DNA from 3 places in the Pseudoalteromonas sp. UBA6610 genome. Region 1 is predicted to be linked to each of the others. Evidence: predicted binding sites of a transcription regulator. Region 1 holds the regulator's gene; each other region holds the start of a gene.
The links. Region 1 encodes sigma-54, which starts transcription at its own class of promoters, with help from an activator protein. Its sites were predicted from a motif close to GTTGGCACGNNNNTNGNNT; they were not measured.

Region 1 (12,873 bases):
GACGCGAAGTTAAATTAGGTATTTACCGCGATGGCAAAGTAAAAACCATTAAAGTAACGCTTGATGGTGCATCGGGTGTAACCGCCGCAGGCGATGAACTGCATCCTGCATTTCAAGGTGCGACGCTTGAAAACGTGCAAAAAAATGGCACTAAAGGTATTGAAGTCGCCACAGTAGATCCGCGCTCTCCTTCTGCACGTGTTGGCCTTGAAGAAGGTGATGTGATTGTACAAGTTAACCGCAAACGTGTAGAAAACATTCGTCAAATGAACAAAATTATCGAAGATACCCAAGGTAATATTGTACTTGGCGTTAAACGTGGCAGAGAGTCTATCTTTGTACTTATCCAATAAGTAACACGTTATAAATAAGCAATAAAAATAACAGCAGCACTTGCCGCTGTTATTTTTTTTGTGCCATCATAAAGAATTGCTCACTAACAATAAGAATCTCGTGCTGAAATTACTAAAATTTGTACTTCCCCCTTTGTTTGTCGGTTTAGGTATCGCTTTTTTAGTGGTTTTTTTCAGCCCTAATATGCGCGCCTCTTTACTCCCTAATGTTCCCTTGCCCAGTGCTATGAGCTCGAATCACCTTAGTTTTGCTGACGCGGTTAAACGTGCTGCACCGTCGGTAGTAACTATTTTTTCAGAAAGCATTTCTAAAGAGCCTCGCTATAAGCAACAAAACACCGTTCAAGAGCTTGGCTCTGGCGTAATTATGGCGCAAGACGGCTACATATTAACTAACTACCACGTTATAAATAATGCAGATCAAATCTTGGTTATATTAACCGATGGCCGACGCTTTTTTGATGTGCAGTTAATTGGCTTTGACACCATTACCGATTTAGCCTTATTAAAAATTAACGCCGACCACCTGCCGGTGATCCCCGTAAACGATAATTACACCACCAGTGTAGGTGATGTAGTGCTGGCCATTGGTAACCCACTCAATTTAGGGCAAACCATCACCCAAGGTATAATTAGTGCCACCGGTAAACAAAAAATTACCGATAGCCCTTATAACAACTTACTGCAAATGGATGCAGCTATAAATGTAGGTAACTCTGGCGGTGCTTTGGTTAATTCAAATGGTGATTTAGTGGGGATCACGTCTGCGCAGTTTAAAACTCGTGAAAATCTTAATATCCAAGGAATCTTTTTTGCTGTTCCCTATTCGCTCGCCAAAGAAGTAATGGCAAAGCTAATACGCCATGGCCGTGTAGTACGTGGCTATTTAGGCTTTGAAGGCACTGCGGTTGATAGCACGGGCAAAGAGGTAAACGACAGCCTTACTGAGGTTGCTGGTATGCGCATCACCAATTTAGACCCATTAGGCCCTGCATGGCAAGCTGGCATTGAAGAGCAAGACATCGTTATTAAAATTGCAGGGTTAAGTGTCGCCAACCCGCAAAAAGTACTCGAAAAAATAGGCAATACACAGCCCGGTAAAGAAATAGAATTTGAGCTGTACCGAAACGGTAAAGTAGAAAAAATAATGGTTACAGTTGCAGAGCTCGAAACTAAACTCTAACCAAAATGGCAATAAAAAGGTCGGATAGCAATACGCGTATCCGACCTTTTTTTATGTCTAAAGTAAACTGTGTTTAACTCAGCGCGCTTAATTTAGGAGCAAGTGTGCTCTCACCTCAAAGCGAATAAATATTATTGCGAATGGGTATTAGCTACTTCTGCGCTTAATATTGGCACCTAAGCCACTGAGTTTATCTTCAATGCGTTGATAGCCTCGGTCTACGTGGTAAATACGATCGACTACCGTTTCACCTTGCGCCACAATACCGGTTAAAATTAAGCTTGCAGAGGCGCGTAAATCGGTTGCCATTACTTGTGCGCCACTTAAACTTTGCGTTTCACCACAAATAGCGGTGTGCCCTTCTAAACGAATATTAGCGCCCATGCGTTGTAACTCTGGTACGTGCATAAAGCGGTTTTCAAAAATGGTTTCGGTAATTGTTGCACTACCATTAGCCACTACATTTAACGCGGTGAACTGCGCTTGCATGTCGGTTGGAAAACCAGGGTGTGGCATGGTTTTAATATTAACGGCTTTGAGCTCACGATTACGCATATCTAAATAAATGCTGTCATCGTTTACTTCAACTAATGCATTCGCGGCACGTAATTTTTCAATAACAGGCTCAAGTGAATGAAAATCTGTTTTTTTACAAAGTACTTCACCTGCAGCCATCGCTGCTGCAACTAAAAAAGTGCCCGTTTCAATGCGGTCAGGTAAAATGCTGTGCTCACAGCCGCCTAAACGCTCTACGCCGTCAATTTCTATACGGCTTGTACCTGCACCAGTAATTTTTGCACCCATAGCAATTAGGCAATTGGCAAGGTCAATAATTTCGGGCTCGCGTGCTGCGTTTTCAAGCACCGTTTTACCATCGGCAAGTGCTGCGGCCATTAGTAAGTTTTCGGTTGCGCCAACACTGACCATTTCCATGAAAATTTCAGCGCCTTTAAGGCGACCTTCTACCTTTGCATTGATATAACCGTTTTCAACGTTTATTTGTGCGCCCATGCGCTCTAAACCTTGAATATGTATATCAACCGGACGTGCACCTATAGCACAGCCACCAGGTAGCGATACCTGTGCCTCACCAAAACGCGCTACTAAAGGCCCTAGTGCCAAAACAGAGGCACGCATTTGCTTAACTAAATCATAAGGAGCAAGCGTTTTATTAACGGTTGCGCCATCGATATACAGTGTATCGCCTTGCCAATTTACAGTTGCGCCTAAGGTGCTTAAAAGCGCCTCAGTGGTCACAATATCGCGAAGACGAGGAACATTCGTAAATGTACTTTTACCATCGGCAAGCAGTGCGGCAAACAAAATTGGTAATGCGGCATTTTTAGCGCCAGAAATAGTTACTTCACCCGCAAGTGAAGTGCCACCTTGAATTACAAACTGATCCATTAAGAGGCCTTAACTATTGAGGTAAAATAAATTTTTGTTCACGCTTCCACTCAGTTGGCGTAAATGCACGAATTGATACAGCGTGAATTGTACCGTCTGAAATAGTATTCATTAATGGGCCATAAACTAGCTGTTGCTTTTTAACGCGGCTTAAACCGTCAAAGCACTCACCTACTGCAATTACTTCATAATGGCTACCATTGGCTTTTACTTTTACTTCAGATAATTGAAGTTCGTCGCGTAATAATGTTTCGACTTGGCTAGTTTCCATAACTCTCACTCAAATAAAGTTGTTACCTGACCCAACTGCATTAAATTTTGCAATTGCTCAGGTGGATTTTGCAATTCAAGGCGTGTGCCCTGTTGCTTAAATTCAGCAAAAGAGTGAATTAACCAAGCTAAGCCCGCTGTGTCAACCCTCATTACCTCACAAAGGTCAAAATAGATGGTTTTATGCTTACTTAATGACTTGGCGTTCAGAAGCTGTTCATTGCCAATTGAGCTGCGGGTAAGTTCACCACTTACCCTATAGTGCTGCTCATCTACTTGACTAATTGCCAATTTAGTCATTGCTGTTGTTGCCTCTAAATTGCACAGGTAACTGGCTCTTTTGCTCTAGTAATTTACTTACGTGTGCAATACCTTGCTGGCGTAAAATACCTTGTAGCTCACTTTGTTTTGCATCGAGTAAGCTAATTCCTTCTGCAATCATATCGTATGCGCGCCACTCGCCGCTGCGATCTTCACGCACTTTAAAATCAATTTTTATGTCAGGCTTGCCATCTTCTGTAATTTTAGTTTTTACTACAACTACATCTTTGCCTTTAAATGGTTGCTCTGCGCCAAATTCTACATGTTGGTCAGTGTATTGAGTAAATACCCCCGCGTAAGTAGCAACTAAATAGCCTCTAAACGCGCCAATAAATTCTTGGATGTCTTTAATTGCTTCGGCTTTTTCGGCTTTATCGGTAATTGCACGCACTTTAGACACTTCACTACCCAACACACGAAGTGCTGCATATTTGTAGTCTATGTAAGGCATCAGCTCTTCTTCTACAATAACACGAAGGTGCTCTTTATCTTTAGTGATAAGCGGTTGATCTTTTTTAATGCGCTCAAATGTATGCTCTGCTACCTGACGCACCATTTTGTTAGGATCTGTCAGTTTAACTTCGGCTGCGCTAACACTTTGCACAGCTAGGGTTGCACCAAGTGCAATAACGGCTAAAAACTGTTTCAACATAATAATTACTCACTACCTTGGTTGAATAAAAACTGCCCAATTAACTCTTCTAAAACAAGTGCAGACTTAGTATCTGTGATTGAATCACCATCACCTAACGCTTTGCTCTCTACGCCAAATAACTCATCGATTGCTTGATCTTGTGCGTTTTCGGTCACTGTTTCACCTAAACAGCGCTGCTCTGCTGCATTAGGAGAAATAACAGGGTGAATACCTAAGTACTGCTCCCCTAAAATACCCGATGTTAAAATTGAGATTGAGCTAGTGTCTGAAAAACGACATAAATACTGTGCATCTATCGTCATATTTACCACAGGCAAAAACTCCTGTGGGTGTACATAAATAGATTCAACACGGCCAATCACTACACCGCCTACTTTTACCGGTGCACGCGCTTTAAGTGAGCCGATATTTTCAAACTTTGCATTTAGCGTGTAGGTTTCGCCCGACCCGCTAATACCCGAATTAGCCACTTTAAGTGCTAACATTGCAAACGCTAAAATGCCTAATGCGACAAAAAAGCCAACTAAAATCTCTAATTTCCGTGAATTCATTATCTATACCCTATTAGCTGGTAAACATTACCGCTGTCAAAATAAAGTCAAACCCTAATACTGCCAGTGATGAGTGAACGACTGTTTCTGTTGTTGCTTTACTGATCCCTTCTGAGGTTGGGATACAGTCGTAGCCCTTATAAAGCGCAATCCAGGTCACTACCATGGCAAATACAAAACTTTTTATCATGCCGTTTAATACATCTTCTTGAAACGATACTTGCGATTGCATTATCGACCAAAAGCTGCCGGTATCTACGCCTAACCAATCAACCCCAACTAAATGAGCACCGATAATGGCAACCGCAGAAAAAATAAGTGCAAGCAATGGCATACTAATAAAACCTGCCCAAAAGCGCGGTGCAATAATGCGCTTGAGAGGGTCTATAGCCATCATTTCTAGTGAAGAGAGTTGCTCAGTGGCTTTCATTAAGCCTATTTCTGCCGTTAGCGCACTTCCAGCGCGCCCAGCAAATAATAGCGCTGTAACCACAGGGCCTAGTTCGCGTAATAAACTAAGCGCAACTAATGGGCCTAGGCTGTCTTCGGCGCCATAGCCAACCAATACAGTGTAACCTTGCAGCGCAAGCACCATACCAATAAACAAACCCGACACCATAATAATTAATAATGATTGCGAACCAACCATATAAAGTTGGCGCACTAACAGCGGTGTGCCTTTTTTAAAGTTAGGTACATTCCACAATGCATTAAAAAGCATGTTGGCAGAGCGCCCTAATGCAGCAAAACGCCCCAGCGTTTTATGACCTAACTTTTGAAATAAATCCAACATTAAGCGTTTTCTCCTAACAGCTCATCAGCATACGTTTGTGCAGGATAATGAAATGGCACTGGCCCATCCGATAACCCTTTTAAAAACTGCTGTACTAATGGAGATTCATGATTACGCATTTCATCCGGAGTCCCAGCCCCTATTACGCCTTGATCGGCAATAATAATAACGTGATCGGCAATACTCATTACCTCCGTCACATCGTGGGTTACAATAAGGGATGATAAACCTAGCACTTCATTTAGCGACTTAATAAGCTTTACCAATACGCCCATAGATATTGGGTCTTGGCCGGCAAAAGGCTCATCATACATAATAAGTTCTGGGTCCAGTGCAATAGCACGTGCAAGTGCTGCTCGTCTGGCCATACCGCCAGAAAGCTCAGAAGGCATTAAATCTTTAGCACCGCGTAAACCCACCGCTTGCAGTTTCATTAATACGACTAGTTTAATTAACGCTTCACTTAACTTGGTGTGCTCTCGCAGAGGAAATGCAATGTTGTCAAATACCGACATATCAGTAAATAACGCACCGCTTTGAAACAGCATGCTCATTTTGGTTCGTGCCGCATATAACTCTTTGCGCGACATACTAGGAATACTGCCACCTTCGAATAAAATATCGCCGGCGTCAGGCTTAAGCTGCCCACCAATTAAGCGTAGCATTGTGGTTTTGCCAATTCCGCTTGGCCCCATAATCGCTGTTATCTTACCTTTAGGAACACTAAAACTCATATTTTTATATATGGTTCTATCGCCTCGCGAAAAGCTAACATCCTTGACTTCTACTATTGATTGCGACAAGTCGCTCTCCGTAACAATGTTCACTCGTGCTCCTATTTTAAGGGTTTTTTAGCCAAGATGGAAAAAACAATTCGTAAGATTTTGTAATACGCCTACAAAAAGCGCTCTAAGGCTGAAGTAAATTGCCTTAACCTTTGCTTAAGCGCATAAAATTCACGCACTGCAATAGTAGACCCTGCTCTTTTGCTTATACTTTCATGTTGGCTTTTGTTACTATTCGCGCCATCTGTATTTTGAACATCTGGCTTAACATAATGGTTACCTCGTTTGTTATTTTAATTCTTGGTTTTGCTGCACTTGTGTGGAGCGCCGACCGATTTGTATACGGTGCGGCAGCGCTTGCTAAAAACTTTGGAGTCCCTACTTTAATTGTTGGCTTAACGGTTGTTGCTATGGGGTCTTCGGCCCCTGAAATGATGGTATCGGCCTCGGCTGCTTTGGCAAATAAAACCGACACAGCGGTTGGTAACGCGGTAGGTTCAAATATAACAAACATCTTACTTGTGTTAGGTATTACTGCGCTGCTACGCCCTTTGAGTGTGTCATCAAGCACTTTAAAACGCGAAATGCCGCTTGTTATGCTGGTATCCTTGGCTACGTGGTATGTATTTTCAGACAACTACTTCTCACTCACCGAAGGGGTGGCATTGCTAGTTGCATTTGCTGTGTTTATTGGCGGCTTGATTGTGGTTTCTTTGCGCGCCAAAAATCAAGATGATCCTTTTGTTTCAGAAGCCTGCGATGAGGTTCCTAACGATGTACCAACTAAAAAAGCCGTTTTATGGCTAATTGTCGGCATGGTTTTATTGCCTGTTAGCTCACACTTTTTAGTTGGTTCAGCAGTCGATATTGCTAAATACTTTGGTTTAAGCGACTTAGTTATTGGCTTAACCATTATCGCCATTGGCACAAGCTTGCCTGAACTTGCAGCTTCTGTAGCGGGTGTACTTAAAAACGAAGATGATTTAGCCCTAGGTAATATTGTGGGCTCAAATATATTTAATATTTTAGCGGTATTACCGCTTGCAGGTATTATTAACCCATCAGTGGTTGACCCGTCACTTGCAAACCGCGACATACTTATTATGTTAGGTGCTACGCTTGCGCTTATTATTATGTCATTGAACTTTAGAGGTTCTCAGCGTATCAATAGAGTAGAAGGTGGCCTATTACTCATCGCATTTTTGGCGTACCAAGGTTATATTTTTAGTCAAGTAGGGTAACAATGGCACAACTAAATTTTATAGAGCAAGGTTTACGCGTATTAAACATTGAACGCCAAGCGCTTGCTGATATTACACAATATGTTGACGAAAACTTTCATAGTGCGTGTCAGCTCATGTTTGATTGCCAAGGTCGCATTATTGTTATTGGCATGGGTAAATCAGGCCATATTGGTAATAAAATTGCTGCTACCCTTGCAAGTACAGGCAGCCCTGCTTTTTTTGTTCACCCAGGCGAAGCAAGCCATGGTGATTTAGGCATGATAACCAAAAATGACGTGGTTATGCTTATATCAAACTCGGGCGAAACCAGCGAAGTACTTAATATTATTCCGGTGCTTAAACGCCTTGGCGCAAAAATAATATCGATGACAGGCAACCCGCTTTCTACTATGGCAACACTTGCTGATGTGCACGTATGTATAAAAGTAGAACAAGAAGCCTGTTTATTAGGTTTAGCGCCTACAGCAAGCACCACTGCCACTTTAGCGATGGGTGATGCAATGGCAGTTGCGCTTTTAGAAGCACGCGGCTTTACCGCCGATGACTTTGCACTCTCTCACCCTGGCGGCAGTTTAGGTAAGCGATTGTTGCTCACTTTAAAAGATGTAATGCACAGCGGCACAAACACCCCTATCATAGGTGTAACGCAAACAATTAAAGACGCGTTAATAGAAATGTCAGCCAAAGGGCTGGGCATGACCGCTATTGTAGATAACAATCAACAGCTTGCCGGCCTTTTTACCGACGGTGACTTACGCCGTATTTTAGAGCAAAGAGTTGATATACATAGCACCGCTATTAGCCAGGTTATGACTAAGTCGTGCACAACTGCCATGGCCGATATACTTGCAGCTGAAGCCCTAAACATAATGGAAAACAAACGTATTAATGGTTTAATTGTGGTCAATGATAAAAACCAGCCAATAGGCGCCTTAAATATGCAAGACCTCTTAAAAGCAGGAGTATTATAAATGCAATTTGAAGATCTCTATCAACCGCTAAGCGATGATGCCAAAGCACGCGCCAAAAAAGTAAAACTACTCATATGCGATATTGATGGTGTATTTTCTGATGGCCGAATTTACCTCGGTAACCAAGGCGAAGAATTAAAAGCATTTAATACAAAAGATGGTTTTGGCATTAAAGCGCTGATCAATAGCGGTTTTGAAGTTGCGGTCATTACGGGGCGTCACTCAAAGATAGTGCAAACTCGCATGAGCAGCTTAACCGTGCAGCACATTTATCAAGGCCAAGAAGACAAACTTATTGCTTATCAAGAACTCAAAAACACTTTAAAGTTAACTGATGAACAAATAGCCTACATTGGCGACGATGGCCCTGACATGCCAGTAATGGAGCGCGTTGGCTTTGCCGTTGCAGTAAACGATGCGCACCCGCTTATTAAGCGCTTATCGCATTACACTACGCAAATGCCTGGCGGCTTTGGCGCCGTTAGAGAGCTCACAGATTTACTTATGCTAGAGAACGGCATAGCGCTTACAACACAAGGCACCAGTTCATGAATGCAGCACGCGTTATACTCAGTGCGTTATTCATCGGCTGTATGGTTTGGCTTTGGTACCCTTATTTTACCCAAACCAATGTAGCGCCAGAGCAAGAACCTGAAGTAATTGCAAAGCCCGATTACACCGCTATAGAGCTTAAGCAAACAGCCTATGACGAGCAAGGCAAAATAAGCCATAAAGTCACTGCGGCTAAAATGGAGCTGTACCAACAGCTTGGTTTTACATTTTTTGAAAAACCTATTTTCACCTTGTATAACGAAAAGCAAACATGGCGAATAAATGCAGACGAAGCAACGCTTTACGAAGATAAACAACTTATTTTAGAAGGCAATGTGGTTGCTAAAAATTTAGTTGATAACGCCATGATAGATAACATCAATGCCGATAACATCGAAGTCGACATTAAAGCGCTAACAATGCGCTCTGAGCAGCCAGTGGTTGTCACTGGGCCTAATTTAAAAATTGTAGGTAAAGGCCTTGAAGCCGATTTAAAAACCGAAGTAATAAAACTAATTAACCATACGCGAACAATATATTATGACCAATAAACTCACTAAAATACTTATTATCCCATCGCTAATGCTTGCATTTAGCGCCTCTGCTGCTGAGCCTGCCGCTCAACCGCCAGCAAATCAAATTTCTATTAGTGCAGACCGTCAAGAAGGCCAACTTAAAGAAAACGTAGGTATTTTTGAAAAGAACGTCGAAATTGTGCATGGTAATCGCAAAATTACAGCCGACCGACTCGAAGTACATAAACGTGAAGACTTAGGGGATAACAAACAACTCCTTATTGCCACTGGCAGCCCAGCCTACTTCGAAGAAAAACAAGACGACGGTACCGTAATGAGTGCCAGCGCAAACGAAGTACGTTACGACGTAGCAAAGCGCTTTTTAACGCTTGTTGGCGATGCTGAAGTCGCACAAGCCGGTCAAAAAATTAATGCTAAAAGTATTACCTACGACATGCAGCAGCAGCTTATTAGCGCAGAAAAAGACGAAAACTCTACGGATCGTGTCCATACAATTTTAGTGCCTGTTGAAGCAAAAATTAAAGAAAAAACAGGTAACGAAGGTCAACCATGAGCACCTTAAAAGCAGAACTATTAGCAAAAAGCTATAAAGGCCGCCAAGTTGTAAAAAATGTAGGCCTTGAAGTGGAAGCCGGCAGCATTGTTGGCTTATTGGGCCCTAATGGCGCAGGTAAAACCACCACCTTTTACATGATTGTAGGGTTAGTACCTAGCGACAAAGGTAAAATTTCTATTGATGATAACGACATTACGTTATTACCTATGCACAGCCGCGCCCGCTTAGGCATTGGCTATTTGCCGCAAGAGTCATCAATATTTAGAAAGCTGACAGTTTATCAAAACTTAATGGCTATTTTAGAAACGCGTAAAGAGCTCAATAAAGCCGCACGAGAAGAAACGCTTAACAACTTACTTGATGAATTTAGTATTCAGCATATTCGCGATAGCCAAGGTATGGCGCTTTCTGGTGGTGAACGCCGCCGTGTAGAAATTGCCAGAGCACTGGCAGCAAACCCTAAATTTATTTTATTGGATGAGCCTTTTGCTGGTGTTGATCCGATTTCAGTGTTAGATATAAAGAAAATAATAGAGCATCTTAAAAACCGTGGCATTGGCGTATTAATTACCGATCACAATGTAAGAGAAACCCTTGATGTTTGTGAAAAAGCCTACATTGTTTCTCATGGGGAGCTAATTGCATCTGGCACCCCAGAACACGTATTAAATGACAAAACTGTACGCGATGTTTATTTAGGCGAGCAATTTAGGCTGTAACATTTAAGCCACACCTACAAGCATCTGCTAATATTAATTATAACAACATAAAAGGATTGTTAGAGATACATGAGGCAATCATTACAGCTGCGCATGGGCCAGCAACTTACAATGACTCCACAATTGCAACAAGCGATTCGCTTGCTGCAGCTCAGTACATTGGATCTCCAGCAAGAAATACAAGAAGCACTTGATAGCAACCCGCTATTAGAAGTAGAAGAGCAAGATTACACGGAAGAGTCGGCTGGAAAAAATGAACAAAAAGCAGATACGGATGATGTAACCGTAAGCGCATCGGCTGACGATACAACCAGCGAGTACGAGCAAGACAGTGGCGAAGCTTTAAATAAAGACACCGTTAGCGATGATATGGCAATGGATGTAACCTGGGATGAGTACATGAGCGCAGCCCCTGCTGCATCCTCAGGCCCAATGCCGGAAGATGAGTCTATTTATCAAGGTGCCTCTACTGAAACGCTACATGAGTATTTAATGTGGCAGCTTCAGCTTACTCCTTTTAGCCCAACTGACGAAGCCATTGCTATTGCCATTGTAGAAGCTGTAGATGACTCGGGTATTTTAACGCTAAGTTGCGAAGAAATTTTAGAGAGCTTTAACCAAGAAAACGATGACGAAGTTGAAGTTGAACTTGACGAAATAGAAGCCGTTTTAAAGCGTATTCAGTTATTTGACCCTGTAGGTATAGCCGCGCGCAGTTTACAAGAGTGCTTGTGTATTCAGCTAAACCAGTTTGATAAAGACACCCCTTTTATAGAACAAACTAAAATGATCTTAACCGATCACATTGATCTATTAGCGGCACGCGACTATCGTACATTAATGAAAAAGACTAAGCTTAAAGAAGACGAGCTTAAAGAGGTCATGACCCTAATACATACCCTCAACCCAAAACCAGCAGATACAATAGTAAGGGAAGAGTCTGAGTATGTAATACCGGATGTGTCGGTTAAAAAAATAAAAGGCCGCTGGGTGGTAGAGCTAAACCCAGATAGCATGCCAAAAATACGCGTAAATAGTCAGTACGCGGCTATGTCACGTACCGTAAAATCAAGTGGTGATAGCCAATTTATTCGCTCTCACTTACAAGAAGCTAAATGGTTTATAAAAAGCCTTGAAAGCAGAAACGACACGCTGCTTAAGGTAACTAACTGTATTGTAAAACAGCAACAGGCATTTTTTGAACATGGCCCCGAAGCCATGAAGCCAATGGTTTTAAACGATGTTGCTGAAATGGTAGAAATGCATGAATCGACAATTTCGCGTGTTACTACGCAAAAATATATGCATACGCCACGTGGTATTTTTGAGCTTAAGTATTTTTTCTCAAGCCACGTAAGCACTGAAAACGGCGGAGAGTGTTCATCAACCGCAATACGTGCCCTAATTAAAAAGCTAATTGCCGCGGAAAACTCAGCTAAACCATTGAGTGATAGTAAAATTGCGGATATATTGGCAGAGCAAGGAATTAAAGTAGCTAGACGCACAATAGCAAAATACCGTGAATCGCTAGCTATTCCACCGTCAAATCAGAGAAAGAGTTTGATATAAGACGTAAAAAACAAAGAGGAAATGCTTATGCAACTAAACCTAACTGGTCGTCACGTAGAAGTAACTGATTCACTTAGAGACTATGTAAATAATAAATTTGCAAAGCTAGAAAGGCACTCAGATCATATTAGCAATGTGCATGTCATTCTCGATGTAGAAAAACTCAACCAAAAAGCAGAAGCGACTATTCATGTAAGTGGCGCAGATTTATTTGCCTCAACAGAGCACCAAGATATGTATGCCGCTATAGACTCGTTGATTGACAAGCTCGATCGTCAAGTCATAAAACATAAAGAGAAGCTTGCTAGACACTAATATTATGAAATTAAGTACATTAGTATGCCAGGACTGCAGCAAAGCTGCGGTCCTTTTTAGTAGTAAAAAAAGAATTTTAGAGTTTATCAGTGA
Region 2 (5,766 bases), on a different contig from region 1:
ATAACAGCCAACCCATTAGCGCATAGTTAAGGGCGGTATTAACAAGCCTAAATTTTATACTTTTAGTAACGCGCTACAGCGGGTAGAATGTAGCTAACAACAATAAAAAAGCATCCATCATGCATGAGTTTCATCAATTAACGGCTACTGCGTTAGACGGTAAAACAATTAACTTTAGCGACTTTGAAGGCAAGGTTGTGCTTATTGTTAATACCGCAAGTGAGTGTGGTTTTACTAAGCAGTACGAGTCGCTACAAACTCTTCATAGTAAGTACGCTAAAAGCGGATTGGTTATTATTGGTTTTCCATGTAATCAATTTGGTCAGCAAGAGCCAGGCGACGCAACGCAAATACAACAAGGCTGTTTAATTAATTACGGGGTAAGCTTTTTAATGGCCGCTAAGGTTGATGTAAACGGTCGTCACGCCCACCCTGTATTTAGGTATTTAAAATCGGCCTTACCCGGCTTTTTAACACGCAAAATAAAGTGGAACTTCACTAAGTTTTTGATAGCGCCCGATGGCACACCTATCAAGCGCTATGCGCCTTTTACAAAACCAGAAAAGCTAGAAACCACTATTCAACAAGCACTCGCTAAATTAAGTACATAATAAGTAATAAAGAGGCATAAAGCCTCTTTATTGCCAATGTTTAGCCTTTAAACATGCGTAAACGCACATTCAAACCCTAATAAAAAGGCGCATTATTTTAACTAGCACAATTTAGTCTATGTAATCGTTTAAGTCGTCTTCACCTAGGTTTTTACGCAAACGTTTTTGCTCAAGGTAATCTTCCAACTTCTTTTTCACCTTTTGCTTTTTTTTGTCATGCTGATTACGCCCGACCATTTCGTACTCGTCTTCAACAAAATCATCATCTAGCGCATCGTAACTAAATGTCTTACCCACAACCCACTCCATAAAGTGTTTGAGACCAACTCAGGTTTATTCCTGCACTTGGTAAATTAAAAATGTTTAGCGCTAAGATACGAACAAATTAGCACCAAAATAAAGCCACGTGACTATCGTAAATAGCCTTCATGTCAATATTGTGAATAAATAGCGCTAAATTAAGAAAGTGGAAAGTGAGAGTTTTTTATCGTTTCGACAAATAAAATTTATCATTTATTTATTTTTAGTGTTTTTGACTAAAAAGTAGTTTATTTATCAAAATTAAAAATCATTACAAACACACAAATTTTCATAACCTACTGTTTTAAAATAAAAATAAATAATGGCACCAAACTTGTTAATACTTAGCTGTCATCAACAATTATTAGAGAATAAACATGAAAAATTTACTATTAGTAAGCGCTTTAATTTGTACACCCGCTGCAATGGCACATAACGATAGCAATGCGGGTATTTCGTTTAGCAATGAGCAGTGCAATGTAGAGTTTAAAAACGATGTACGCATTAAACCTAGCGAATTAGAAATTTTTACCGCATCTAATCAATTCATGCGCTTTAACAGCAATGGCAACTTAACTATAAATGGCGAACAAGTATCCATTAACAGCGAGCAACGCCAAGCGCTTACCCAGTATTCTGACAACTTACGTACGCAGCTACCTGAGGTCGCTAATATTGCCCTAGACGGAGTAAAAATAGCCGGTGTAGCATTAGAGGAAGTAGCCAACGCATTTAATATTGATGGCCTTGATGACTTGTCTGGCCTGATGGACGATATAAGACTTGAAGTAGAAAACACCTTTTATCAACAAGGTACGTTTGTAATGGGCCAACAAAGCTTTAATCAATTTGGTGAAAACTTTGAACACCAATTTGAGGAGCAAATAGAAACCGTGGTTGAGTCTGCCGTTATGCAATCAATGGGCAGTATTTTAGTTGCTTTAGGCTCTGAGCTGCTTGGTTCGGGTGGAGATATGGATGCATTTGAGCAACGCATGGAAAATATGGGCGCGCAAATAGAAGAAAAAGTAGAGCTGCATGCCAGTGCGCTTGAAAAGCGTGCCAACTCTTTATGCGACAGCTTTGCCAACATAGCACAGCAAGAAGAGCAATTAGTAGCGCAGTTACCGCAGCTGAAAGGCTACGAGTTATTTACCATTAAACAAAATTAGTACACCGCACCGTATTTAACATCCCTTTAGCAGCACTTGTATATTAGGTGCTGCTTTTTTATTCTTTTAGCGTGTGAGCCAACGCACCTAACGTGGTAATAGCCTGCTCTATTTTTTCGCTCCACTGCACCCCGTAACTTAGCCTAATACAGCTTTTATACTTATTACTTGCTGAAAAAATAAGTCCGGGGGTTATGCTAATACCAGCTTCTAACGCCAGTAAAAATAACTTTTGACTGTCTACTCCTTGGCCTAAATCAAGCCAAATAACACACCCACCTTTAGGGTCACTAATACGTGTATTGTTAGGCATCGCGTTTAATAAGCACCACCGCATGCGCTCTTTGTTATTACGTAAGCGCTGCCTAAGTACTTTTAAATTACGGTCATACTCACCACTGGCTATAAACTCAGAAAGCGTCCACTGATTTATTAGTGAGGCAGAGCAACTTAATGCACGCTTATGCCGGCGCGCTTGTCCAGCAAACTTGCCTGCTATTAACCAACCAACTCGATAACTTGGCGCAGCCGTTTTTGAAAACGAGGCGCAACTGATCACAAGCCCCTTTTTTGAATACGCTAAAGCGGGCGTGCCACGCTTGGCAGTAAAGTGCAGATCACCGTACACATCATCTTCTATAAGAACAACATTATGTGACTCTATTAAGTCCACCATTTGCATGCGGCTTTCATCGCTCATAAAGCTGCCAACCGGGTTATTTATTGCGGTCGAAAACAAGCATGCTTTTATATCATGTTGCTCGAGCGCTTGAGCTAGGTCGTTAAGCCAAATACCATTGTCGGGGCATAGCGGGATTTCAAGCGCCTTTAATCCTAAGCTCTCTATTAGTTCAATAATGCCGTGATAACAGGGGGTTTCAATTGCAACCACATCGCCGGGCTTAGTAACACACTTAAGTGCGATAGCCAGCGCCTCTTGCGCGCCATTGGTGATCACCAGTTCATCTATATTTACACCAATACCAAAGCCTAAGTATCTATGCACTAATTGCTTTTTAAGCGCAGCAAAACCATCAATAGGGCCATAATTAATAACACTCGCCCCAGCAATTGTCATAACCCGACGCATGGTACGGGCTAAAGCTTTATCGGTAGGCGCGGCAGCAACGGGATTGGCAATACCAAAGGCAATTACATTAGGTTGATGAATAGCGCTGTATACCTGCTCTATTAATGCTTGTTTATTTACAGTGACAGGCTCGCGGCTTAGTTTTACACGCTTTGGCAAACTGTAAACCGTATTAAGCACCGTTAAAAAGTAGCCCGATTTTTCACGTGCCTCTACTAACCCTTGATCTTCTAACGCTTGATACGCTTGCTTAACCGTCGGAATGCTAATATTTAAGTTACTGGCCATTTTACGAAGCGAAGGAAGCTTTTCTCCAGGTAGTAATACCTTTTGTGCTTGCATGTCTTTAATTAGCTCAATAACTTGTTGGTATAAAAACTCGGCTTTTTGCTTATTGGCAGCTGGCTGCATATCTCGCCTCAAATCTGTATAGGTTACATTTATACTTTTCTGTATATGGTAAGTATACAGATAGACTCTAAAATAACCACTCAATCGGTTTTTTAGAGGTTTGCCATGAAAAGCGCAGCGCTATATCTCACAACAGTGTTAATTTGGGGCTCTACGTGGCTCGCGATTTCGTTTCAGCTAGGCGATATTGCTGTGGAGCTTTCTTTGTTTTATCGCTTTGCCATAGCAGCTGCATGTATGTGGCTATTTGTGGCCTACAAAAAGCCTAATATGCGATTTTCGTTAATCGATCATGGCTTTTTTGCTTTATTGGCCATTTCTAACTTTGGCTTAAATTATTTGCTTTTGTATTGGGCACAAAACTACCTCTCATCGGCAATGGCCTCTATTGCATTTTCAATGTTGCTAATAATGAACATAGTCAACACCCGTTTATTTTTTGCAAAGCCCATTGCCAGACGTATTTACTGCGGCGCGCTAATCGGCGTGGTGGGTATTATTTGTCTGTTTTGGCCGCATTTACAGCAATTCGACTTGAGTAATGGGGCGTTGGTCGGGTTACTACTTGCCCTTGGGGGTACCTTTGTGGCTTCATTGGGCAATATGATTAGTGTACGTAATTCTAATCGTCAAATAGGTGTGCTGCAGGGTAACGCATGGGGCATGTTATATAGCGCAGTAGGTTTAGCCGTTTATGTATTAATAAATGGTATAACGGTCAGTTTTAGTGCCCCTACCAGCTATTGGTTGTCACTATTGTATTTATCTGTTTTTGGCACTGTGATTGCGTTTGGCTGCTATTTTGCCTTGTTAAAAAACATTGGCCCCGAAAAAGCAAGCTACGCCATAGTGCTGTTTCCGTTAGTGGCCGTTGCATTAAGCAGCTTTTTTGAAGGCTTTGAATGGCATGCAAACACCTTTGCCGGCTTTAGTTTAGTACTACTGGGTAATGCAATTGTACTTACCCCCACAAAAAGAATTAACGCCTTTTTAGCAAGCCGCTGCGTTGCTAAAAATGGCTCCGTCCCCAGTTAGAGGCGTTTTTAACGCACTAACACAAAAGCGCCTACCCTACTGTAGGCGCTTTTTTATTGGTATATGGAAATTAATAGCCTGCTCATGAATAGCAATAACCGCGGGCGTAACACCTACTAGCTCGCCATCGGCCTCAATTAATAAATCTCTAGTATTAATACGCGCCTGTTTGAGTTGGCTATAAGTAAGCTTTTTTAAAGTATGGTGGCGCTTAAAAATTAATTTAATAAAGCTATATAAGTGATCAACAAGACTACCCGCTTGCATTTGGTAGCAATCAAGCAGTCCATCATCAATTTTAGCCCTAGGGGCTATTTTAATGCCGCCACCAAAATACTGAGAGTTCGCAAATACAGTTATTAAATTTTGATAGCTACATTGCTTATTTAAAAATGCTCCATTTAGTGTGCTTGCTTTGTAAGTAAAGAGCGATTTAAAACTCGTCCACTTATAGCGCCAAGCTGACATGCTTTGTAAATGACCCAACTGCTTAATTACATGAGCATCAAAACCAACACCAGCCACATTAATAAAGTAACGAGTATTAATTTTACCTACATCAATTAAGTGTGTGGGGGCATTAAAAATAGCGTTTTGCCACTGTTTAGCTGAGCAATGAAAGCGACGGGCAAAATCGTTGCCCGTACCACAAGGTAATATTGCCAAACTACATGCACTGTTAATCACGCCATTAAGTGCCAAATTAAGTGTGCCATCGCCTCCAATAGCCACTGCTATTTGGCTTTTTTGTGCATTCAATTTAACGTTTGCTAAGTCGTACTCAAAATTACCTGTCGTTTTAACCGTAATATAGAGAATATTTTTCTTCTGGCATGTTTTTTTAAGCCAATCGAGGTGATCTAACACCACACTTTTTACGCTCGGTTTAACTATTATTAACAACTGCAAGTAATTTATCTCCTATTAGCCAGTACACCAGCATAAATAAGAATTAAGTTAAAATTAATTTATCTGAATAATTAATCATAAAAGTGCGTAAAAATTTACTAAAAACATTAAAAAAACAAAAAAACACTTATAAAACAGATTAAAACTTAGTTCCCCTGATTAAATAACTATGCAAAATGGGCACTTATTAGTTTTAATTAAAAACAAAGCAATGCAAATTCAGATAAAAATAACTAAT
Region 3 (12,873 bases), on a different contig from region 1:
TTAATATGTTAGGAATTGCACGTTTAACATCGGTGCGCTCGCGATATTGCCATAAACGTTCGCGTGCTTGTTTAGAGGCTTGAGTTAAATCAAGCATTGGCTCGGGGTAGTCTTCACCAAGTTTAAAGTCGTTAAACAGCGCTTCCATTGGTGTTTGTTGCCAAGGCTCGTGTAAATATTCTATCGGCAGCTTTTCAAGTTCGGGGCACCATTTTTTAATAAAAGCGCCGGTTGGGTCTTGATCTTCAGATTGCTTAATTGGGTTGTAATGCCTAATGGTGTTAATGCCCGTAACTGAGGCCTGCATTTGTATTTGTGGGTAATGAATGCCAGGTTCAAAGTCTAAAAAGTAATTTGCCAAAGGTAAGCTTGCCTGCTGCCAGCTTATATTTAAATGATGCGTTACAAAGCTAACCAACATAGCGCGCATTCTAAAATTAATATAGCCCGTGGTTTTTAAACAGCGCATACAGGCATCAATAATGGGTATACCCGTTTGGCCTTGTGCCCAGCGCTTAATATCGTGTTGTACGTTGTCATCGTTTCTATAGGGGAACTGATGATACCCCGCATTGAGCGCTTTAAATTCCATCGTACTCTCACTTTCAAACTTTTGCATAAAATGGCAGTGCCAATGCAAACGCGATACAAATGCAGCAAGCGGGCGCTTCCAGCCTTTTTTGCTTGGGTGTTTTGCATGGTATGCATCAATAGCGGTTTGATAAACTTGTTTAAGGCTAATATTACCCCACGCTAAATAAGGCGAAAGCCTAGAGCAATGAATACGGCTTAAGCTGGGGCTAGATATGCCTTTTTGATATCCCTTACCGCGCTCAGCAAAAAAGCTTTGCAATATTGTGTGCGCAGTTAAAGGCCCACCTACTTGAAAGTTGTCATCATTTTGCGTGTAGCTGTCGGGCAATTTAGGTGTTTGGTAGTTATTAAGTGTAATGGTTTTTATGTTTTTCCAATTAGGAATAGCAATAGGAGCCTGCATTGTTTGTTGCCAGCGTGCGTTCCAATCTTTACGGTTTTTTTTGCCACGAATAACGCCGCCCGTTTGTGACTCAAGCCAGTTAACTTTGTTAGCTTTACACCATGTAGCCACGGCTTTATCGCGCTCAAAGGTATTGTTTAAACCAATTTCTTGATGGCTAAATATGTTTGCTATTTGGTATGTTTGATTAAGCGTGTTTAACAGTGTCAGCATGTTTTGGTTAAAAATATACAGCGTTGCTTTATAGCGAGTTAGCTGCTGATTTATTTCGCCTATTGATTGATAAACAAAACGCCAATGGCGCGCATTATAATGTGCATCCTCAAGCATTAGTGGCTCAAAGTTGTATAGCAGTAACGTGGGTAAATCATCACTAAATGCATTTTTAAGTGGTTGATGGTCGCTAAGGCGTAAATCGCGTTTAAACCACACTATGTTTATTTTTTTGCGCATATTTAAAAAAGTGGCTGCAGTTATGAAATACTGTACGCAATACAGCGCTTTTACGATTTGCAGTACGACGTATAAAGGAAAATTATGTTTTTAGATTTAACGCAAAACACGCAGCACAATGTTTACTCGTATTTAGTGGGGGGTATTAGCCCACGGCCTATTGCTTGGGTAAGCACACTTAGTAAGGAGGGGGTTGCTAATATTGCCCCGTACTCTTTTTTTACAGTGGCCAGCTGTAACCCGCCAGTGCTGAGCGTGACCCAAGTAAACCCACGCGACAAAGCCAATAAAGACACGCTTTTAAACCTTCAAGCCACTAACAACTGCGTGGTTAATATTGTTAGTGAAGAGCTAGTAGAGAAAATGAATCAAAGCTGCGCTAATTATCCACATAATGTGAGTGAATTTGAGGCGGCAAATATTGAAACAATCGCCAGTACACACGTAACATCCCCAGGCGCCGCAGCGGCTAAAGTAAGATACGAGTGCACTTTAAGAGACGTTATTCAGATAAGCGACGAACCAGGTGGCGGCAAAGTTATGCTACTCAACGTGGTGGGGATTTATATTGACGATAACGTGTTAGTGAATGGCTATATAGACCCCACGCGATTAAACAGCGTAGGTAAAATGGGTGGAGACTACTTTAGCTCTACTAAAGATAAATTTGTACTAAAGCGGCCATAATTGTAAAATAACAGATTAACTTTATACACTTACTGTTAACTCATTAAGCGTTACTTATAAAAACAAATGGATATTGAATGTCTAAACTTTACCTCACTTTAGTATTTGCCCTACTTAGTTTTAGCTGCCTATCAGCCTCTGATAAAAAGCTACCCATAGAAGCGTTTGCAGGCTTAAAAAGCATAAGCCAAGTTAAGCTCTCACCAGATGGAAATAACATTGCGTATGTTAGAAACCTTGATGGCGATTTAGTTTTAATGGTGCAAAGCCTTACAACAGGCAAGGGCAAGCCGATTATTAAATCGGATAACCACACTGTATTTTTTGACTGGTTTAGTTGGGCAAATAATGATGTTTTGTTATTGGGCGCACGATACATTAAATATCAATTTGGTGGGGTTAAGTATGCGTCTACATTAATGTATTCGTATAATCTAAGTGATGATAAAGGAATAAAACTGGCTTTTAGAGCAAACAACACGCGTGATGAAAAGCAGCCTCAGTTTTCTGACCGAATTATTAGCTTTTTACCGGAGCAAGAAAATAAAATACTCGTGCAGGGCGATTTTAAAATAGCCAATACCCCTGCTGTGTATGAACTTGACCTAACTACCTTACGCAAAAAACAAATACAACGTGCTCGTGCAGATGTAACCAGTTGGTTTGCTGATAGACAAGGCAAGGTTCGTATTGCTAAAAAAATGGATGAAACACAATTTACTTACGAGCTGTACAACGAGCAAAATGAGTCGTGGCAAACACTATTTAGCTACGAAGTATTTAGTGAGCAAAGCATTTCGATACTTGGCTTTGATAAAGACCCTAACTTTTTATACATCACTGCGCTACATGAAGGGCGTGATGCATTATTTAAGCTTAATCTATCAACTAACAAACGTGAGCTCATTTTTAGCGACGACAAGTACGATGTAGATGGCGATATTTTTTACTCCCGTAAAACTGGCGAAGTGGCAGGCTTTACGCATTCGCATTTAGAAGATGGTATTGCGTATTGGGATGAAGACTTAGACAAGCTACATCGCTCTTTACGAGCATCACTACCTAAAGATTCATTTGAAATGGATATTGTTAGCACCAGCGACGATCAGCAAAAATATGTACTTTATGTCAGCTCAGATAAAACATCAGGCGCCTACATGTTAGGTGACAGAAAGCGAGGTGATTTAACATTTTTTGCAGACGTTTACCCACACATTAACGAAAGCGTATACGCCGGTAAAGAGCACATCAGCTATAAAGCACGTGACGGGCTTATTATAGAAGGCTACTTAACGCTGCCTGTTGGCTATGAGAAAGGCGATAAGTTACCCACTATTATATTTCCACATGGTGGACCTATGGCGCGAGACTATGCAGGCTTTGACTATTGGACTGCGCTACTGGCATATAATGGTTATGCCGTGTTACAGCCTAACTTTCGTGGCTCAAGTGGTTATGGTTATGACTTTTTAATGCAGTCGATCCAAGGTTTTGGTTTAGCCATGCAAGATGACTTACAAGATGGAGCTAACTGGTTAATAGACCAAGGGATTGCTCAGCCAGATAAAATTTGTATTGGTGGCGCAAGCTATGGTGGATACGCCGCCTTAATGGCTGTTATTAAACACCCTGAAACATTTAAATGTGCGGCAAGTTTTGCAGGGGTAACTGACCTTGAGCATATTGTGAGTAAAGCCCGACACTTTACAAACAAAGACATAGTACGAAAGCAGTTTGGAACAAATAGCGATAAGTTAGAGGCCAATTCGCCGGTTAATTTTGCTAAATCAATTAACAAACCTGTTTTACTTGTGCATGGTAGCGATGACAGTGTTGTCCCTATTTACCATAGTAGAGAAATGGAAGATGAACTAGATGACGAAGATAAAGATGTTACTTACATTGAGCTAGAAGATGGCGATCATTATTTGTCTTATCAGCCGCATAGAATTAAAACGTTACAAGCGTTTCTCGATTTTTTTGATAAGCATTTAAAAAACGATTAATAACAAAGGCGACTTAGGTCGCCTTTTTTGAGCGTAATTTTTTATATAATGCACATTGTTTGCACTTTTACTTGTTAACGTTATACGTTGTTATTAAAGGCGCTATTTATAAGTCGCTATAATAGAACACGCAATTAATACAATTGGTATTACAGACTATTCTTTAAAGTGCTTAGAGCCTTTAATAATACGTTTTAGCAGTAAAAAATACGCAATAAATAACAGCTCAAATGCTTTTAGAGTCAGGTTTATAAAAAATAAATGAAAATTCATAACAAACTTTTTTTAATATTATTTAGCTTCACCTTTAGCATTATTGCGGGGCTTGTTGTGCTTATTCAGTACAGTATTGGCCAAGGTATTATTGATTTTGTAAACGCCAAAGAAGTAAAAGCATTAGAGCCATTAGCGGTACAGCTGGCTAATAAATACGCGCAAACTCCCTCGTGGGATAAAATTATAGGTAACGATCAGCGCTTTTTAAGGTTGGTTGAATCGCAATTGCAATCAAGCCAGTTTTTACCTAGTTTACGCGATATGCCACAGCGCCCAGAAATTCGCGGTGAACGCAGACCCAGACCCCCACAGCATATGGCGCAACAAGATCGACGCCCACCGCCCGAGCATGCCGCGCACTATGCACTACTGGATGAAAACCAGCAGCGTATTTTTGGTAAATTATTTGAGGATTTAAAGTACATTAAAACGCCCATAGAGCTTGAAGGTAAAACAATTGCTTACCTTGCTGTTTCAAAAAGAAAAAGCCTAGCAGATGGGTACGAGCTGGATTTTTTAAAGCAACAAACTAACTATTTATGGCTTATTGCGTTAACCGCAGGGCTACTTACCTTACTGTTGTCTTTTTTACTGGCAAGGCATTTAGTTGGCCCTGTAAAGCAAATTGCCAGTGGTATGCATAAGCTAACCAAAGGGCAGTACAGCACCAAACTTTTATTAGATAGAAAAGACGAGCTGGGCCAGCTTAGTGAAGATTTTAATACCTTGGCCTTTACGCTCGCTAAAGATGAGCAAGTACGTAAACGCTGGTTAGCTAATATTTCTCATGAACTAAGAACGCCCATGAGCATTTTACTCGGTGAGCTCGAAGCTATGTTGCTTGGGATACGTGAACCAAACAATAAAAATATTAGTTCTGCTAACGATGAAGCGCTGCATTTAAAGCGCTTGATTGACGACCTACACATGTTAAACAGCGCAGAACTAGGCGGCATGCATTACACCATGCAACCTACCGATGTAGGCTTTTTACTTAACTCCATAGAGCAAAAGTATCACGTTATTTTTGAGCAGCACGCTATTAATTTTTACCTTCTTAATAGTGCTAACAACACCACAGTAAACGCAGATAAAACACGTATACTGCAATTGCTAGATAATATATTAATGAATGCGGTGCATTACGCCCAGTGCTCAACTATTTCTTTAAGTGCCAATAACGTAAATATTAAAGGCCAAGCCTATTTAGAGCTTATAATAGAGGACAACGGGATAGGCGTTGAGCAAACGCATTTATTGCACTTGTTTGAATATTTATACCGTGTAGACAGCTCTCGCAATCGCCAAGAGGGTGGCTCTGGTTTAGGTTTGTCTATTTGTCAGCATATTGTTAAAGGTCATAATGGCGAAATATCAGCCGAAAAAGCCAGTATTGGCGGGCTTGGCATTGTTATTAAATTACCCTTATTAGTTCAGTAGAGGATAAATATGAGTGAGCAAATACTCATTGTTGAAGATGAAATAAAACTTGCCAATTTAATGAGCGACTTTTTAACAAGTCATCATTATCAAACGCACCTTATTCATCATGGTGATGAAGTACTTAGCTGGCTTGAAAGTAATAAGCCAAGTGTTATTTTATTAGATATTATGTTGCCAGGGCAAAGCGGTATAGAGCTGTGCAAAGCGATAAGAAAGTTTTCTAATGTGCCCATTATTATGGTTTCGGCAAAGGTGGAGGAGATTGACCGGTTACTCGGACTTGAACTAGGCGCCGATGACTACATTTGCAAACCGTTTAGTTATGCTGAGCTGGTGGCGCGTGTAAAAGCAATTTTAAGGCGTGTGAATACCACAAAAGAGCCGGTAAATAATGCCATGACACTGGATGAAAGTACTTACAGTGTAAATTATAAAAATAGCAGTATAGAACTTACTAATTTTGAATTTCAGCTATTTAAGCCTTTGTATTCAAACCCTAACAGAATCTATTCACGCGATAGCTTAATGGACACCATGTACGCAGACCAACGTATAGTTAGCCACCGTACTATAGACAGCCACATAAAAAAGTTACGTAAAAAGCTGGATGAAGTAACGCAAACCGACAGCGTTATTCAGTCGGTTTACGGTGTGGGCTATCGGTTTGTTCACCCTCAATAGCTAAACGTGAGCGCAGTTTTACTCATCGTCAGCGTTTTTAATACGCTCTAAACGGTCGAACTCTTCGTATTCGGCCGCTTGTATTTCATCGAGTACCGCATCTACGTCTGCAGATTCGTTACTGTCTTCAAATTCTCCACTGAGCACAGTGTTTGGCGTTAAGCTGGCCTCTTCAAACAGTGCCCACATTTCTTTAGCGTAATGAGTGTTTAATAGGCTAGGTGCAAACTGCGCATAATAACGACGTATGTTGTTTACATCGCGCGTAAACATTGCTTGCGCACTGTTATTGGCTGCGGCGTTTACAGCTTGTGGAAGGTCAATAATTACAGGCCCTTTACTATCAACAAGTACGTTAAATTCTGATAAGTCACCGTGGATAATACCAGCGCACAGCATTAATTTAATATAATGAACCATCATACTGTACTGCTCAATAGCGTCTTGCTGTGTAAGGGTCACATGCCCTAACTGTGGAGCAACATCTCCGTCTTCATCGCACACAAGCTCCATTAACAACACACCATCAATACAGTAATAAGTATCAGGAACTCTGACGCCAGCGCGTGATAAACGTGAAAGCGCGTCTACTTCTGCATTTTGCCAAATTTCTTCTTCTAGTTGCCGCCCATAACTAGAGCGTTTACACATGGCGCGGGCTTGGCGTCCGCCTCTTACTTTTCGGCCTTCTTGGTACTGAGCTGCCTTTTTAAAGCTGCGTTTAACGGCATCTTTGTAGACTTTAGCACAGCGAATTTCGCCACCGCTGCGTACCACAAATACATCCGCTTCTTTACCGCTCATTAAGCGGCTTATCACTTCATCAATTAGGCCATCATCAACGAGTGGCTGGAGGCGTTTAGGTATTTTCACTGCGATACAACTAGAAAAATTGGAAGATTAAACATGTATGTTAATAAGTCCTTAGTATGTTAGCTCTCAAAACAGGTGTTGAAAGTGGTTTTAAGTAATTAGTTATCACAATAACCGAAATACCGAATAAGGTAAAAATAACATGATAAAAATCGGATTTATTTTTATTTCCTTATTGTTTGCACAATGTTTGCGTTTTTTAAGCGTACTTTATATTCATACCCTTTATTAATATTTAACCCAAGGTGACCACGATGAAGCATTTTTCTACTTTTGCTGTTGCTGCATTATTATCAATGGCTTTTTCAGCCAATGTTGCAGCCAGAGGAGGTGATAACCCACCACCTAAACCTGACTTTTCAAGCATAGATGCAGATGGTGACGGTGTGATTAGCCTTGCAGAATTTAGCGAAAGTGCACCACCGCAAGGCGATGCGCAAACTATTTTTGACGAAATAGATGCCGATGGGAATGGCGAAATTAGCGAACAAGAATTAAGTGAACACAAGCCACCACGCCGCTCACGTTAAGGGAGAAAAATATGATCAACAGTATTGGTAGTTCAGCGAGTTTTATGACTCAACAATCTAGCCAAGTAAGCGCTTTAACTTCAGAGCAAACTGAGTTTGTTAAAGAAACACTTGCAGAATTTGATGCACAAAACCTAAGCACGGAAGATGCGCAAAGTATTCAAGCTGCATTTGAAGAGCAGGGGATCTCGCCGACAAAAGAGTTGGCTGATTTAATGAGCGAACTTGATTTTGACGCTAAAAGTATTGGCGATGCAGGACGCCCTGAAGGGCAGCGCCCGCCACCGCCGCCGCAAAACTCTCTAGAATCTGTTGATACTGACGAAGTGGTTAGCTACTTAGATGAGTTATTAACTGAGTATTCAAGCCAGCTATCTGATGAAGATAAAGAGTCTATCTTGTCTTCAGTACAAGAAAAATTTGGTTTAAGTGAAGGCGATTCATTGCTGAATGTAACTGCTTAGGTGTTATAACTTGAGGTAAAGCTGACTGTTTATCCTTAGGTCTTAAGTCCAAAGCTCGGCAATTATTTTGTTGGGCTTTTTTAATTTACCAATTCGCTTAATTGATCACGTATTATTGCGCATTGGTATTACTCCGCTTGAGGCAAAAAAATCGCGCTAATAGCACCTAACAAACCGAGCAGGCTATACAACAAAATAAGCTGTGCGGTTGATAAAAATGCTTCTAAAAGCCCTATACTGCCTAACATTAAAAGCAAAATGCCTATTACAGTATTACTAACCGACACGTAATCAGTGCGTTTATTGCCTTGTGCCATATCTACTAAATAGGTTTTACGCCCGAGCCGTACGCCTTGATGAGCAATGCAAAGCAAAAAATAAAAACCAGGTATTACCCAAGCATATTCAAACAGCTGGCTATACCATGTGGCTATTACAAACACGCTCACGCCGTTTATGGTGACAAGCAACGCACTTAATACAAGCACCTTTTGGCTAGAAAAATCGCTGAGTCTTCCCCATATTGGCCCAGAAATTAAACTTGCTAAGCCAGACACGGCTAAAAATACTGCCAATAATGAAAATTCAAACTGCTGAGAGCTTGCTAAAATAATATAAAAAGGCGCGCTTAGGGCTGAGCAAAGTAAAAAGGCGCGGGTAATTACAAAGTGTGCAAATTGTTTATCTTGATAAAGCAGCTTTAATTTACTTAGCGCATTTAAAAAGCCATTTTTACCGCCTTGTGTCGCCCCTTTGTATTCGTTTATGCGGCTATAAAAAAGTGCAGCAATAACCCACAAAACGGCGCCTAAACACAGCGCAATTAATACCGTATTTTGCTCTTTTTGCCCCGAAAAAAACCACATCATTAAACCAAAGGTGAGTGTTGCAAAGCCAGCTATACTTGCCGCCAGGCCACTTATATTGCCCCGCTTTTTTTTAGGAATAACTTTACCTAAGACATCTTTAGCAGCAATAGAATTAAACCCGCGGGCGAGGCTAAAGAGCACCAGCAGAGCTAAAATTGCATAGCCAGCCTGAGCGCCTTCTAACACAAATGAAACACCAACCATAGCGCCAATACATAAAGCTTGGGCAAATGCACCGCAAACCCATACCCACTTTCTTACAGAGATTTTACGGATAATATTGGCTATCGCTAATTGTGGTAATAAAGAGCCAGATTCTCTTATAGGCACCAGCCACGCTATAAACGCGCTTGGCACGTTTAAGCTTTGCATTAACCAAGGCAGAGTGACTTTAGGGTTGAGGAGGGCATCGGCAAACTTACTAAAAAGCTGACTTGTTAATAAAAGAATAAAGTTACCGGCCACTTCTTTGCATTCATCTTCGTTTATGTCTTTACAAGCGCGTGCGTCTTCATCGTTGTTAAGGCGTTTATAGACTTGCTCTTTAGTGAGTTTTTTCATACTGCTAGCTACACAATTTGTTTTGCTCTTTGAGGTACGAATCTACAAAGTGTTGTTCCATAGGTTTAGAAAAGTAATAACCTTGTAGGTGAGACACGCCAATTTCTTTTAACATGTTGGCTTGCTCTAGGGTTTCTACACCTTCTGCAACTACTATAAAATCAAGTGTTGAGGCCATTTGCACAATCGCATGAATTATACTTAAGCCTCGCTTATCCATGTTTTGAATGAAACTTTTATCTATTTTTACTATGTCTACACCAATATCTAACATGCTCGACAAGGAAGAGTACCCAGTACCAAAGTCGTCAATAGAAATACAAAATCCTTGTTTTTGCAGTTCTTTTACTGCTGCTAAAAAGGTGAGCTTATCCTCAGCAAACACAGATTCAGTGATTTCAAGGTGCAGGTTTTCTGGCTTTACACCGTATTGATCAACGATATTTACAACCTTAGTGACAAAATCAGGGTCTTGAAGTTGTATTACAGATACATTAACGCTAACAGCAATAGGGGGTTGTACGTTTTTAAACGTGCAAGCTTGCACACACGCTTGCTCAATCACCCATAAGCCAAGTTCGGTTATGAGGTTGTATTGCTCGGCAATGGCAATAAATTCATCAGGAAATATCGCTTCGTCATTTAATTGCCAGCGTAAAAGTGACTCAAACGAGGTCACCTTCGCTGTTTGGCTATCCACAATAGGCTGAAACACTAACCGCAAGCCGTTGTCCTTTATTGCACTTGCCAAGCGTTTACTGAGCAATTGTTCGCGCTCTTGTTGGCGCTTTAAGTCGTTGTTGTAAATATTTACGCAGCCTTTGGCAATACGTTTTTGATGGTACATAGCTAAATCTGCTGAACGAATTAACGCGCTTAAATCGCCCTCATGCTCAGGAAATAACGCTATGCCAATAGTGGCAGATACCCAGCTTTGGTATTTATATCGTTCATGCTCGGCACGAATGCTTTTAATAACCTTTTTGGCAAAATCAAATAAGTCTTGTTCATCCTCATAGGTTGTTAAAATTAAAAATTCATCTCCGCCCCAGCGGCATTTGTATAAGTGCCGGGTGCAAACGTTAGTGAGTCGCTCGGCTATTTCTTTAAGTACTTGGTCGCCAACTTTATGACCCATAGAGTCATTAATTTGCTTAAAGCCATCTAAGTCTACAAACAGTAAAGCGAGTTTTTCCTCGGGGTGATCTGCCAGCTGTTTATTTGCCACTTTTAAAAAAGCGGTACGGTTTAATAAACTTGTTAGTGGGTCAGTGTTTGATAAACGGTAAATTTCTTCTGTGCGTGTTTCTACTTTGCTTTCCATTTCGTTAAGTAGTTCGCGGTTTTGATTTCGTAATTTTATGGCTGTTTGGGTAAATGTGGCCGACTTATAAGAAGAGGCGACCATAATTGCCGAAAAAGTAATGCCCAAAAAGCCTAATACATAGTGGTAATAGTCATCAGATAAGGTTAGTACTATAGAGTAAGGCATTAATAAAATAATGCTGTAACACACCGAGGTAAAGCGACTACCCGAGAGCAAATTGGCTGAGCCACCAGCAAATGCCGACAAAATAGCTATTGTGGTGGTAATTTCAACGGTGGATGAGCTTTTATGAAACCACAGTGCGTAACATGACCACGAAATCGCGGTTGCTATACAGCCCACCGAAAAGCGTTTTAAAAAGCTATTTGCATTAAAAGGCTGGTTAACTTCTTTGGTGTAGTTAAAGTAAATAACATCCATTAGCCTTGCTGCCAAAACAACCAGCATAAAAAAAAGCCAAATTATTTTTTCTTGATTTGTTCTCTCATCCGTTAGGTCAAATGCAAATACAAGTACAAAACTAACTAACGCCGAAACACCAATGCCAGATAAAGCATTAGAATATAAAAGTTTTACGGCTTCTCTGCGTTCATCACTATTTAAATTTTTATATTGCACTCATTAAAGCCTTATGAAAAGTAATGCGGGTAAAGCAGGTTACATTTTATAAAAACACAATAATAAATATAGTTTAATGACAGGGAAAATGCAGATTTTAAATAAAAAAATGCCCATAACACAATGTCTTGTTATGGGCTATTAGATTAAAAGTCGCTGGCGTTATGTCGTTCGCTAAGTTGCTCTTCTTCAGGGCCCCAGGTGCGATTAACACGTTGACCACGTTTAACAGCGGGACGCTTTGCTATTTGCTCTGCCCAGCGCATTACATGAGTGTAAGAGGCAACATCTAAAAACTCAGCGGCGTCGTATAATTTTCCAAGCACCAACGAGCCATACCAAGGCCAAATGGCAATGTCGGCAATAGAATATTCACTACCCGCCATGTATTCGTTTTCACTTAAGTGGCGATTTAATACATCGAGCTGGCGTTTAGTTTCCATAGTAAAACGGTCTATTGGGTATTGCATTTTTGTTGGTGCGTAGCTATAAAAATGACCAAATCCGCCACCTAAATAAGGCGCTGAACCCATTTGCCAAAATAGCCAATTACGGCACTCGGTCTTGGCTTTAAAATCTTTTGGGATTAGCACATCAAATTTTTCTGCCAAGTATTGTAAAATTGAACCCGACTCAAAAATGCGTGTTGGTGGCGTGGTAGAGTGATCCATTAGCGCAGGAATTTTAGAGTTTGGATTAATATCAACAAAGTCTGAGCCAAATTGGTCGCCTTCGCCAATGTTAATTAAATAGGCATCGTAGTCGGCATCGGTTAGGCCAAGCTCTAATAACTCTTCAAACATAATGGTCGCTTTTTGGCCATTAGGCGTGGCTAATGAATAAAGTTGAAACGCATGCTTGCCAATGTCTAAGGTTTTGTCATGAGTGGCGCCGGCAATAGGGCGGTTAATATTAGCAAATTTACCACCACTTTCGCTGTCCCACGTCCAAACTTTAGGCGGCGTGTATTCGTGTTCATTACTCATAAATAACCTCAATTTAAAAATGTAATTAATTTATATACTCATAGATAACAAGCTGGGGGCGTAAAAAATTAATTAAAGGCAATGAAAAAATTATCGTGCTTT

Region 2: the regulator sigma-54 is predicted to act here: its motif matches at 1,233-1,251, upstream of B4F91_RS14630 (YggN family protein).
Region 3: the regulator sigma-54 is predicted to act here: its motif matches at 7,594-7,612, upstream of B4F91_RS04540 (EF-hand domain-containing protein).

Annotation. Positions count from the first base shown of each region.
Region 1 is NZ_DJHW01000097.1:3,090-15,962, forward strand. It holds gene B4F91_RS13045 (Do family serine endopeptidase) at 1-353, shown strand, start outside; gene B4F91_RS13050 (trypsin-like peptidase domain-containing protein) at 454-1,536, shown strand; gene murA (UDP-N-acetylglucosamine 1-carboxyvinyltransferase) at 1,684-2,943, opposite strand; gene B4F91_RS13060 (BolA family protein) at 2,957-3,214, opposite strand; gene B4F91_RS13065 (STAS domain-containing protein) at 3,220-3,513, opposite strand; gene B4F91_RS13070 (MlaC/ttg2D family ABC transporter substrate-binding protein) at 3,506-4,186, opposite strand; gene mlaD (outer membrane lipid asymmetry maintenance protein MlaD) at 4,192-4,740, opposite strand; gene mlaE (lipid asymmetry maintenance ABC transporter permease subunit MlaE) at 4,754-5,533, opposite strand; gene B4F91_RS13085 (ATP-binding cassette domain-containing protein) at 5,533-6,336, opposite strand; gene B4F91_RS13090 (calcium/sodium antiporter) at 6,591-7,559, shown strand; gene B4F91_RS13095 (KpsF/GutQ family sugar-phosphate isomerase) at 7,562-8,533, shown strand; gene kdsC (3-deoxy-manno-octulosonate-8-phosphatase KdsC) at 8,534-9,085, shown strand; gene lptC (LPS export ABC transporter periplasmic protein LptC) at 9,082-9,636, shown strand; gene lptA (lipopolysaccharide transport periplasmic protein LptA) at 9,626-10,174, shown strand; gene lptB (LPS export ABC transporter ATP-binding protein) at 10,171-10,896, shown strand; gene B4F91_RS13120 (RNA polymerase factor sigma-54) at 10,966-12,465, shown strand; gene hpf (ribosome hibernation promoting factor) at 12,493-12,780, shown strand; gene B4F91_RS13130 (PTS sugar transporter subunit IIA) at 12,785-12,873, shown strand, end outside.
Region 2 is NZ_DJHW01000110.1:619-6,384, reverse strand. It holds gene B4F91_RS14640 (glutathione peroxidase) at 120-611, shown strand; gene B4F91_RS14635 (PA3496 family putative envelope integrity protein) at 723-908, opposite strand; gene B4F91_RS14630 (YggN family protein) at 1,289-2,083, shown strand; gene B4F91_RS14625 (PLP-dependent aminotransferase family protein) at 2,142-3,584, opposite strand; gene B4F91_RS14620 (DMT family transporter) at 3,690-4,619, shown strand; gene B4F91_RS14615 (diacylglycerol/lipid kinase family protein) at 4,656-5,528, opposite strand.
Region 3 is NZ_DJHW01000030.1:45,670-58,542, reverse strand. It holds gene B4F91_RS04570 (cryptochrome/deoxyribodipyrimidine photo-lyase family protein) at 1-1,450, opposite strand, end outside; gene B4F91_RS04565 (flavin reductase family protein) at 1,535-2,137, shown strand; gene B4F91_RS04560 (S9 family peptidase) at 2,215-4,143, shown strand; gene B4F91_RS04555 (ATP-binding protein) at 4,405-5,859, shown strand; gene B4F91_RS04550 (response regulator) at 5,869-6,543, shown strand; gene B4F91_RS04545 (PA4780 family RIO1-like protein kinase) at 6,562-7,416, opposite strand; gene B4F91_RS04540 (EF-hand domain-containing protein) at 7,671-7,946, shown strand; gene B4F91_RS04535 (hypothetical protein) at 7,958-8,410, shown strand; gene B4F91_RS04530 (MFS transporter) at 8,539-9,840, opposite strand; gene B4F91_RS04525 (putative bifunctional diguanylate cyclase/phosphodiesterase) at 9,845-11,785, opposite strand; gene yghU (glutathione-dependent disulfide-bond oxidoreductase) at 11,932-12,771, opposite strand; gene B4F91_RS04515 (rhomboid family intramembrane serine protease) at 12,862-12,873, opposite strand, start outside.